2 regions of the Marinicrinis sediminis genome follow, and region 1 is predicted to be linked to the other one. Evidence: riboswitches for the same ligand, from Rfam matches in the RefSeq annotation. Region 1 holds a riboswitch; the other holds the start of a gene.
The links. Region 1 has a riboswitch for thiamine pyrophosphate ahead of ACFSUC_RS06510 (thiazole synthase). Riboswitches for the same ligand answer to the same signal wherever they lie in the genome.
Positions count from the first base shown of each region.

Region 2: linked by a shared signal. The riboswitch ahead of ACFSUC_RS03205 (ABC transporter substrate-binding protein) and the one ahead of ACFSUC_RS06510 (thiazole synthase) in region 1 are both predicted to bind thiamine pyrophosphate.

Region 1 covers NZ_JBHUMM010000010.1:99,250-105,273, reverse strand. The annotation lists gene ACFSUC_RS06535 (glycosyltransferase family 4 protein) at 1-901, shown strand, start outside; gene ACFSUC_RS06530 (hypothetical protein) at 922-1,155, opposite strand; gene ACFSUC_RS06525 (oxidoreductase) at 1,227-1,901, opposite strand; gene ACFSUC_RS06520 (gamma-glutamylcyclotransferase family protein) at 1,944-2,510, opposite strand; gene ACFSUC_RS06515 (5-oxoprolinase subunit PxpA) at 2,514-3,275, opposite strand; TPP riboswitch at 3,585-3,691, shown strand; gene ACFSUC_RS06510 (thiazole synthase) at 3,814-4,605, shown strand; gene thiH (2-iminoacetate synthase ThiH) at 4,613-5,734, shown strand; gene ACFSUC_RS06500 (5-oxoprolinase subunit C family protein) at 5,691-6,024, opposite strand, start outside.
Region 2 covers NZ_JBHUMM010000005.1:33,596-39,619, forward strand. The annotation lists gene adhE (bifunctional acetaldehyde-CoA/alcohol dehydrogenase) at 1-2,211, opposite strand, end outside; TPP riboswitch at 2,592-2,703, shown strand; gene ACFSUC_RS03205 (ABC transporter substrate-binding protein) at 2,843-3,949, shown strand; gene ACFSUC_RS03210 (MTH1187 family thiamine-binding protein) at 3,968-4,258, shown strand; gene ACFSUC_RS03215 (ABC transporter permease) at 4,255-5,040, shown strand; gene ACFSUC_RS03220 (ABC transporter ATP-binding protein) at 5,079-5,861, shown strand; gene ACFSUC_RS03225 (TatD family hydrolase) at 5,858-6,024, shown strand, end outside.

The DNA.
Region 1 (6,024 bases):
TTTCTATGAGTTTCAGTTCATGACTGAACCATCCTTTCTGCAAGGACGCAAACTCGTTTATGTCATTCATTCCATACCCACTCCTGAGCCCTATTATCCAGAAAATCCATTCGGAGAACACGATGAGCTTAGAGCAAAGTTTGAAAACCTGTGTTACGCAGCCGATTCACTCGTATGTGTCTCTCATGCTGAAAAACAAAAGCTGTGCGCCATATATCCGGATCTGGAAAGCAAGGCGGTCGTGATCCATAACGGGATGAATTTCAAAGAAATCTCACACTCGACCCATGCAAGTGAAACAAGAGAATTAAGTGAGGCAAGTCAATTAGGAGAACTAAGAGAAGTAAGAGAGGAAAGAACTATTTTCGGATTTTTAGGTCGCCTGGACTACCGAAAAGGATTACTAGAAGCGCTCAAGGAGCTAAAAGGATTAAACTTCGAGCTGCACATCGCCTGCGGGGGAGAAGACCCGGAACATTTGTCTGCGGTGTTGCAATATATCGAAGCGGCGAACCTGCAATCGCAGGTCCGGTTCATGGGGTGGTGTAGCGGAACCAGAAGGGACGCTTTCTTGCAGTCGCTGGATGCCTTGATCGTGCCTTCTCTGTATGAACCGTTCGGCTATGTCATATTAGAAGCCATCGATGAAGGCATTACCCTGATTTCTTCTAACGGCGGTGGGATTCAGGAGATTGTCGGAGATTATAAATATCAGTTCGATCCATACCAGCCAGGAGAAATGCGCGACGCTATATGTCAGTTTCAAAGAGATGAGGCCAGTATGATTCAGGTCGAACTGGAAAAGCTGCAAACTCAAAAAGTATACTTTACCGCAGAACGGATGGTACGCAACTACGAACAGCTCTTTCGTACACTCCTGTCTTCTCCAGCTTCTCCCTGACCCGGACCAGGCCGTACTGGCTAATCATTCAGCCGAATCAGCAGGGAACCGTCCTTGTTCCTTCCCAACTTCACCTCGCACTTGGGACAATTCGCCACGTCCCTGGGCACCGATATCATCTGTTCACAGGCCGGACAAGCTTCAATGCCTTGTTTGGCCTGCTTCATATAGGATCGAACGCTTTTAACCACCGAGTACGCGCCAATCACGAGCAAAACCACCAATCCTGCCATGATCAATCTGACCAACAGCATTCGAGTCACCTCTTCCCCGTAGATTATTCGTTTTCCTGTCAACCTTACTACAAAGGGGACTGAATGACCAGTCAGACAAGCTCTCGACCTGTTTTTCCCAACTTCTCAATCTCATCCGATTCATACGCGCGCATCCCCATCGATTCGGTTGTAGCTACATTGTACATCGCACAGGCGACAGTCATGGCCTGAATCGGTCTGTATCGTCTCAGTTTGCCAGTCATGGCAAAGGAAATGCCCTTACCGATGACGGCACCCGCACGCTCACCCAGTCGGAATTCCTTTCGGTCTCCAAGAAGCAGAGAAGGTCTGAAAATATGCAGCGAACGAAGCTTCATCTGCTGAAGAGCTTTCTCCAGCTCGCCTTTCACCCGATTGTAAAACACACCGGAGCTGGCATTTGCGCCCAGTGCCGTAATGATGAGAAATTGACTGGCTTCCTCTTCCTTCGCTTTTTGAGCTAGCGCGTAGGGGTACACATAATCTACCTGGCGAAATGCATCCTGAGACCCTGCTTTCTTGATCGTTGTGCCAAGCGTACAGTAAACATCAGCCTGTGCGAAGGATATCTCCAGCTCATGAAGCTTTTCAAAATCCACCTTTCGCTGGACCAGCTTCGAATGTTGCAGGGGTAGCTCTCTTCTTCCAAGCAATACAACTTCATCATAACGATTGTCAGCCAGCATCAGTTCCAGCAAATGTCCGCCTACCAAACCACTCGCTCCGGCCAGAATCGCTCTCTTCATAACCATCCCTCTTTCTTTTCTTATTTATCAATCGCTGCACAATCAGGAATGGGCTGTCGATCGCCTGCGCCATGACCCGCTTGGAATCAACGGAGCATGTCTATGCGCTCTCCACACATACACCCAGCCCTCCCTTGCACGGCTGACATCCTGAATCCAGACACGGTCGTATTCATTATCTGGATGCGCTGGCCCAAAATAGTCCTCCAATGCATCCAGCACAGACAACGCTTCTTTATTTAACGTCAACCATTCACCATGCACAATCCCTTTGGCTGACGAAGCGTGTAAGGTCCGCGCTTTTTGTAAGGTCGGCGTCTGCTGGGAGATCCGCCTTGCTTGCGAATTCTGAGCCGTCTGAGCCGCCAGAGAAGTCTCCTGAGAGGTCTGCTTGAACTCAGAGACCTTGGCTGCCTGCCGCGATTGCATAACCTTCTCCTCGTCCAACAGCAACAGACCGGGATAGGGACCGAGATGCACGAGCGTACCGTATATCTGTCCTGCTTCCAACGCCCGTAGATGAGTATTGACCAGGTGATGATTGCATTCGCCCTGAAGGAGCGTTCCATATACGAAAACCGATACGACGGAATCTTGCCAAGTAGCCACAGTCTACTTCTCCCCTTTAACCAGCAATCCCGCTTCTGTCAAGCCTTGGTGCAGTCCCTGCACAAAGACCAATGCCTGCTCATTATCTCCATGCACACAGACTGTATCCGCTTCAAGTGGCACCACAAGGCCTCTTCTGCTCATGACTTCCTTCCGTTCCAGAATGGACATCACCTGTGAAATGGCCTGCTGGGCATCATGAATCACGGCCCCCGGCAGCGATCTTGGCGTCAAGGCGCCATCGTCTTCATACATGCGATCTGCGAATATTTCGCGAGCTACCCGCAGACCCCGCTTCCTTCCCTGTTCGATCAACTCACTACCGGCCAGTCCATACAGCACAAGTTCCCGATCCACATCATAGACAGCCGCTGCCACCGCCGCTGCTAGCTCCGGCTGTCTGGCTGCCATATTGTAGAGCGCCCCGTGCGGCTTCACATGATGAAGGCGCGCCCCTTCAATCTGCACAAACGCCCGCAAGGCCCCGACTTGATACACGATCATGTCATAGACTTCCTCTGCCGTAACCTGCATTTCCCGCCGTCCGAAGCCTTGCAGATCAGGCAGGCCGGGATGCGCACCGATATGAATCTCATGCTGGACACACGCTTTCACCGTGCGCTTCATCACAGAAGGATCACCGGCATGAAAGGCACAGGCGATATTCGCGGACGTGATCCACGGCAATATGTCTGCATCCTGACCCATCTGATAAACGCCAAAACTCTCGCCCAAATCGCAGTTCAGATCGATGTTCAATCGCATGAATCCTCCTCCTCCTTTTCTTTCCTCTCTGGATAATCGTCATACATGACATCGACTTGATTCTTTAACCGTTTCGATTATTCCTTTCTATCCCCATCTGTCCCTTTCTGTCCCTTTCAGTCTCTGTCTATTACCCTCTCTCTCCTGATCTGTCCCGATTTATATCCACTTATCCTCGTTTCTTCCCATCTATCCCCGTTTATCCTCATTGTGATCCCGTTCTCACTTACCTCTGACAGTTTGTCAACAACTCGCAAATGATCTTGCTTCCCACTGTCTGGCATAGTACGATTGCGTTACATATGACAACGATACAGCTAGGGGTGCCCGGCGCTTTGCCGACGGCTGAGAGGAAGTATCCAACCCTTGTACCTGATCTGGTTCGTACCAGCGTAGGAAAGCTGTCCCGATCTGTTTCACTCCGTTCATCGTGACGTGCTGTCTGTTCGTCCGAGACCCGACCGTGACCGCTCCCAGCTTGCCCGCGCCGGTAAGCTGTTTTTTGTGTCCCATTTTCCTTGGAAAGGATGAAAATACCATGATGGATACGCGCGATACCCTACTCATCGGCGACACACCGATCACGAATCGTCTATGGCTTGGCACCGGCAAATACGGCCATATGCAAACGATGAAAGACACCTTGCAGGCTGCGCAATCACAGGTCATCACCGTCGCCGTGCGACGAGCCGAATGGTCAGAAACGGAGGATTCGATCCTGCATCATCTGCCGGATAACACCATCTTGCTGCCCAACACCTCCGGTGCCCGAAATGCGGAAGAAGCCGTTCGCATAGCCAGACTGGCACAGGCAGCCGGGATGGGCAACTGGGTCAAAATCGAGGTGATTCGTGATCAGAAATATTTGCTCCCGGACAATCTGGAAACGATTCGGGCTTCAGAAAGATTAGTGAAGGAAGGCTTCATTGTGCTTCCCTATATGTCGCCCGATCTGATGGCAGCGAGGCAACTGGAAGAGGCAGGGGCCGCAGCTGTAATGCCGCTCGGCGCTCCGATCGGTTCCAATCGGGGCTTGCAAATGAAAGAACTGATTCAGATCATGATCATGGAGGCTCGCCTTCCCGTTATTGTCGATGCAGGCATCGGAAGACCGTCTGATGCTGGACTGGCAATGGAAATGGGAGCAGCAGCGGTACTGGTCAATACTGCCATTGCCACCGCCCGGCATCCCGTCCTCATGGCAGAGGCTTTTCATCTCGCCGTACAGGCCGGACGCAAAGCCCATCTCGCCGGGCTCGGTCCGGTATCCGCATCTGCTCAAGCCCAAGCTTCTTCTCCCCTGACAGGATTTCTAGGTGAAAGGAGCTGATTCATCCATGGGCTTCTATGAAACCTGCACTGCCCTCCAGTCCAGGCCACTCAGCACGATCATGGCTAACATGCATGCACGCGATGTCGAGAAAGCGCTGCTGAAGTCCCATCTGGACGAGCAGGACTATCTGGCTCTGCTCTCTCCAGCCGCAGAGCCTTACCTGGAGCCGATGGCCCAAAAGGCGCACCAGCTGACGATTCAGCACTTTGGTCGCGCCATCTTGCTATATGCTCCACTCTATGTGTCCGATCATTGTGTCAATCATTGTACGTATTGCAGTTTCAGTGTCGTCCATGATTTCCCCAGAAAACAACTGGAGCCGCAACAGCTCGAAAAAGAAGCCGCTTTGTTGCATCAGGCCGGATTGCGCCATGTTCTGCTGCTGAGCGGTGAGTCTCCCTTGCAGGCTTCTGCCGCCTACTTCCAGCGCTGTGTGCGCGCATTGTCCACCTGGTTCCCTTCCGTCTCCCTGGAGGTACAGCCGCTGCAAACCGCTGAATATGAAGCATTGGCAAAATGCGGGGTCGAGGGCTTGACCGTGTATCAGGAGGTATATGATCCACACCTCTATGCCAAGCTGCACCTGAAAGGGCCCAAGCGACACTATCGCACGCGAATCGATACACCGGAAAGAGCGTGTTCCGCAGGCATCCCTTCGGTCACCATCGGTGCCCTTCTCGGTTTGGGTGATGCACGAACCGAAGCCTTTACAGCCGGCCTGCATGCCCGGACGCTGCAGTCTCGTTATTTAGAAACGGCCATACAGATGGCTTTTCCTAGAATTCGCCCTCACCTCGGCTCTTTTCAACCTGCCCATCCTGTTGATGATCGCCTGCTCACCCAGATCATGCTCGCTTATCGACTCTTCATGCCTGCCTCTGGCATCACCCTCTCCACCAGGGAACGGGCAGCGCTTCGCGATCAGTTGCTGCCACTTGGTGTCACGAAAATGTCTGCCGCCTCTTCCACCGCTGTTGGGGGTTATGCGCTGGCTTCAGAAACACCGGGGCAATTTGAAATCTCCGATACCCGAACGGTGGCCCAGGTTTGCAGAGCGATTAAGGAGAAAGGCTATCAGCCAGTCAGAAAAGACGGCTGCAATCTTTATCCCCAAGCCTCCCCTTGAGCGCCAAGGCTCGGGTGAGTGCTTCCAGTTCTGCTTCCCTTTGCAGCCATAACTGCTCCGCCTCTGTGACCGAGACCCAGGCAAAACGAATGGATGTGCCTGGGGGCAGCTGCGCCAAAACCGGCACATCCACCGAGGCCACCTGGGCGATGCGCGGATACCCGCCAGTCGCCTGACCGTCCGCCATCAAAATGACAGGCTGCCCGTTTGGCGGCACCTGAACCGTCCCGACTGTCACCGGTTCTGTCTTCATCTGAAACGAAGCCAACGGGTGTAGCGGACTGCCCTCT
Region 2 (6,024 bases), on a different contig from region 1:
TTCAGCTCCCCATTTATGCGCCAAGCTGTGGTTGATTCCGAGGAATGCATTGGCGAAGGCCATCCCCGCAATCGTGGAAGCATTATGCATTTTCTCACGGGACAACGCGCTGCCTGTCTTGTAAGATTCTTCGAGATATTCGAATACGAGCTGGATGGCTTTCATCGCCAAACCGTCGGTGTAATCATTCGCCATGACGGAAACATAAGCTTCAATGGCATGGGTCAATACGTCCATACCGGTATCAGCTACTGCACGCTGTGGCAAGCTCAATACGTAATCCGGATCGATGATTGCCACATCTGGTGTCAACTCATAGTCAGCCAGCGGATACTTGGTGTTTCCAACGGTTTTGTCTGTAATAACAGCGAAGGAAGTCACTTCGGAACCTGTACCGGAAGTCGTTGGAATCGCAACGAATTTCGCTTTTTGTCCGAGTCGCGGATATTTGTATACCCGTTTACGGATATCCAGGAACTTTTGCTTCAGGTCTTGGAAGTTGGTATCCGGATATTCATAGAACAACCACATGGCTTTCGCAGCATCCATCGGAGATCCGCCACCAATGGTGATAATGCAATCCGGCTGGAACTGGCGCATCATTTCGGTTCCGCGTTCCACGGTCGTCACAGATGGATCCGGCTCTACATCGCTGAAGACTTCAATCGCAACTGGATTCTGACGCTTGCGCAGATAGTATTCGACTCTCTCTACATAGCCCAGTTTTACCATCATCGGATCGGTTACGATCATGACACGAGTGATGTCCGGCATTTTGGCGAGATATTGGGTAGATCCTTTTTCAAAGTAGACTTTGTTCGGAATTTTGAACCATTGCATGTTCACTGTACGATACGCTACGCGTTTCACGTTAATGAGATTCACCGCCGTTACGTTGGATGTTGTGGAATTGTGACCATAAGAACCGCAGCCCAGTGTCAGGGAAGGCAAGTTCGTGTTGTAGATGTCACCAATTGCACCGTGCGTAGACGGGGAGTTAATGATAATACGTCCAGTTTGCAGACGCTTGGAGAAGGCATCGATGACAGCCTGATCGTTGGAGTGGATAACCGAAGAGTGACCCATTCCGCCAAACTGTACGATTTCAGCGGCCCGCTCGATTCCCTGCTCTGCGGTCTTCACTTTATAGCAAGCCAGTACCGGGCTCAGTTTCTCTGCAGACAACGGGAATTTCTCACCCACGCCCTGCAATTCCGCAATTAGCACTTTTGTCGTTTCCGGAACCTTTACGCCAGCCATTTCTGCGATTTTATGCGCCGGCTGACCCACAATCACGCCATTGACGGCACAGGAATCTTTCTTGATAACCAGACCGCTTACTTTTTCTGTTTCCTCTTTGTTCAGGAAGTAGCAGCCATGCTCTTGCAGCAATTTCTTCGCCTGATTGTAAATTGGCTCTTCCAGAATGACTGCCTGCTCAGATGCACAGATCATCCCGTTGTCAAACGTTTTGGACAGTACCAGATCGGTTGTAGCCTGTTCAATGTTGGCTGTCTTTTCAATGAAGCATGGTACGTTACCAGGACCAACACCGAGAGCCGGCTTACCTGTGCTGTATGCGGATTTCACCATGCCTGATCCACCTGTTGCCAGAACCAGTGCAGTATCGGCATGATTCATCAAGTATTGCGTCGCTTCCAGGGAAGGAACCTCTACCCATTGAATGATATGTTCTGGCGCTCCTGCTTTCACTGCTGCTTCATAAACCGTTTTTGCGGCTTCAGCGCTACATTTTTGAGCAGATGGATGGAAAGCAAAGATAATCGGGTTTCTTGTTTTTGCAGAGATCAGGGATTTAAACATCGTGGTCGATGTCGGGTTCGTTACCGGCGTTACCCCTGCAACGATCCCAACTGGCTCCGCAACCTGCTTGTAGTTCTCATATGGATTGTCAGCAATGACGCCAACGGTTTTGTCATATTTAATGCTGTGGTAAATATATTCTGTAGCAAAGATGTTTTTGGTGATCTTGTCTTCATAAACGCCGCGACCCGTTTCGGTAACAGCCATTTTGGCCAGTTCCATGTGACGATCAAGACCTGCGAGCGCCATTTGTTTGACGATCTCGTCAACCTGCTCCTGATCCAGCTTCATGAATTCTTCCAGGGCCTTCTTTGCATTATTCATCAACACATCGACTTGCTTCTGAGCTGTTTGTTGCTCGTTTGCTTTTTTCTCTGTCACATTCATGTTCTCCGCCTCCTATTGGATAATCGAACGCTCACATCATGGTGCGTGTTCTTTATGACTCTATCTTAGTTTTTTTTCGATGGACTCACTATGACAATTGTCACAACGCCTGAACGCAAACGCGTGATTGTGTGTCTTTTTTGTGAAAACTTTCACAAAGTATGGGAGGTCTTTCCCTTACTGCTGCACCTTGATCACGATTTGTCATTTCATTTTATGATATGAACATCCGAAACTTTGTTAATTGTAATCCTCCAGGCCGGGAAACACTGTGAGCTGACTCACATGAACTGAGAACGAAACGTGACGACTGGTAGACATCCGCTGATTTTGTCGATATAATGGTAACGAAATCTTCAAAAGGTGCATATCACCATATACGATACATGCGGGGGTGCTGGAATTGGCCGGCTGAGAATCGTGTCCCTTTAAGACACATACCCTTCACCTGATCTGGGTAATGCCAGCGTAGGGAGCGAAGCCTGTTATTAATCATGACTGTTTTCAAACACAATCGTGAGGCGCTTCCTGCGGGAGGCGTCTTTTTTGTATGGTGATCTATGTGTTTTTCGTGTCAAGATTTTATGTATGCATACCTATATAGATAAAGGAGAGAATTCAACTAATGAACATGATGACAAAACGATCCGGTATTCTAATGCTGATTGCGGTCCTGATGCTGTCCCTGCTCGCCGCATGCGGACAAGGCAACAACGAGAATGGAGAGGCAACCAATACGCAGTCTGAGAACCAGAACGAGGCCGCGGCTAATGGCCATAACGATGAAGAAAACACTGACTCCGCCACAGATTCAAATGAGAAGAAAGAGAAACAAAAGGTAACCGTTGTCCTCGACTGGACACCGAATACGAATCATACCGGTCTCTATGTCGCGCAAGCGAATGAATATTATGAAGAAGCCGGACTCGAGGTTGAGATCATCCAGCCTGGCGATGCTGGTGCTGCGAATCTTGTAGCGGCCGGTCAGGCAGATTTCGGTGTCAGCTACCAGGAGGAAGTCACCTATGCACGGACAGGAAGCGAGCTGCCAATCGTATCGATTGCCGCTGTTATTCAGCACAACACTTCCGGCTTTGCCGCTCCGGTAGAGAAAAATATCAAATCACCAAAAGACTTTGAAGGCAAAACCTACGGAGGCTGGGGCAGTCCAGTTGAAGAACAGGTAATGGATTCCCTCATGCGCACAGAAGGTGCGGATGTAAGCAAGGTAGATTTCATTTCACTTGGCGACAGCGACTTTTTCGCTGCCACGGAGCGCGATATTGATTTTGCATGGATTTTCTATGCTTGGACGGGCATTGAGGCCGAACTTCGCGGCAAATCCATTGACATGATTTATTTGCAGGACTATGCAGAAGAACTGGATTATTATACGCCAGTGCTGATCACCAACGAAAATCTCATTGCCGAGCAACCTGAACTGGTCCAATCTTTCATGAACGCAACAACCGAAGGCTATGAGTTCGCCATGCGTGAACCGGACAAAGCCGCTGAGATTCTGATTGAAGCTGAACCTGAGCTGAACGCAGAGCTTGTCAAAGCCAGTCAAGAGTGGCTCGCAGATCAATACCAGGCGGACGCACCGCGCTGGGGTGAACAGAAAGAATCCGTTTGGAACAACTATACTCAGTGGATGCTAGACAATGAACTGCTGGAAAAGCCGATGGATATCAGCAAAGCGTATACCAACGACTTTTTGCCTGCACAGGGTGAATAACGAGAGGAGCATGTCACCATGGCTAACGCACTTGTAAGTATTCAGATTATCCCGAAAACGAAGGATGGCGAGGATGTCATCCCCTATGTAGACAGAGCGATCGAAATCATCCATCAGTCCGGTATTAAATATGAAGTCCACCCGCTGGAAACGACGATGGAAGGTGAGCTTTCAGATTGTATGAACATTATCCAGCGCATGAACGAAGCGATGATTGAAATGGGATCGCCGAACGTGATTTCCCAGGTCAAGATTTATTACAATCCTGAAGGAGCATCCATGGATGTGCTGACGGAGAAATATCGATGAAGAAATGGAAAAAGGGATTGCAAAAAGGATGGCCAGCATGCACAGCGGCCATCCTTCTCCTTATGTGCTGGGAATGGGGCATTCGGCTCGACTGGATTTCTGTTCCTTCCTATATACTGCCTATGCCCAGTGAAATCGGGGTCACATTTGTTCAGGATTTTGGCACGCTCATGGAGAAGACAGGAAACACTGTGAAGCGGGTGCTGATCGGGTTTGCCATTGGCTCAGGGATCGGCATCACGACCGCGGTGCTGATGCATCTGATTCCGTTTACCCATCGGCTGCTATACCCGTACCTGATTGTATCGCAGAATATTCCCATCATCGCGCTGGCCCCGCTGCTGGCCATCTGGTTCGGATTCAATCAGGCACCCCATCTCATTATTATTACGCTGGTCTGTTTTTTTCCGGTCGCGATTTCCGGCCTGAGCGGATTTGCCCAAACGGATCGCATGATGCTGTCGTATATGCGCATGTCTGGCGCCAGTCGCTGGCAATTCTTCACCAAGCTCGAATTCCCATACGGTCTGCCCAGTCTCTTCTCCGGACTTAAAATCTCTTCTACGTACAGTGTAATGGGCGCCGTATTTGCTGAATGGTCTGCAGCAGGCAGACAGCAGGGAATCGCCGCCTACATGAAAATCTCCCAGTCGGGCTTTCAGGTCGATCGTGTGTTTGTCTGTTTCTTCATTATTGTATTGCTCAGCCTGCTGATGATTAGCCTGATCAAGGGAATCGAAGCGGTCACGCTGAAATGGAAGCATTCTGAGCCGAATGTATAGCCTCTTCGTCCGACGACTTATAAAGGAAGTGAACTCCGATGACTGAATCTGACTCCCATGCCCTCTTACGCATCGGGCAGCTCTCCCATCAATTTCAAATGGATCGGGAAAACACACCTGTACTGCAAGACATTCAACTTCACATTCAGAAGGGTGAATTCATTACCCTGCTCGGTCCTTCCGGCTGCGGAAAAAGTACGCTCTTTCAAATCATCGGCGGATTGATTCGTCCCGTCACGGGCGAGGTAATGATTCAAGGAGAGGCCTCCACTGGCAAGAGCGGTCATATCAGCTATATGCCTCAGCAGCCCGCTTTGCTGCCCTGGCGATCGGTGCTGGACAATGTACTGCTTGCGGCAGAAATTTCTGGTACAGCCGGCAGTGAGGCGCGTTCGCGAGCCAGTGAATGGCTGAAACAGGCCGGACTCGCCGAATATGAGCAGCACTATCCCCATCAACTCTCCGGTGGAATGCAACAGCGGGTTGCCTTTGTCAGAGCCTTGATGAGCCCGCAGGAATTGATGCTGCTGGACGAACCGTTCTCCGCGCTTGACGCGATGACCCGTCAGGAGATGCAGCAATGGCTGATCCGTATCTGGGAAGTCCATCGCAGAACGATACTCTTCATTACTCACAGTATAGATGAAGCCCTGTTTCTCTCTGATCGTATCTATGTCATGTCAGCAAGACCTGGCCGAATCATCGAAGAGCTGAAGGTGCCTTTCTCCAGACCGAGAACCGACGAACTGGTTCTGGACCCTGATTTTGCTGCCCACAAACATCGTCTCTATCAACGCCTGAAAGGAGAACCGACCGCATGAAAGCCAAAGTCATTGACAGCCACGTCCATCTGGATATGTACACAGATGATGAACTCGACCGCATCCTGAAAGAAGGCAAAGCAGAACAGGTGGATGCCTGGATCACGGTCTCCAAGGATATGGAAAGCTGCAAACGCAATCTTGCGATTGCACAGGCTCACCC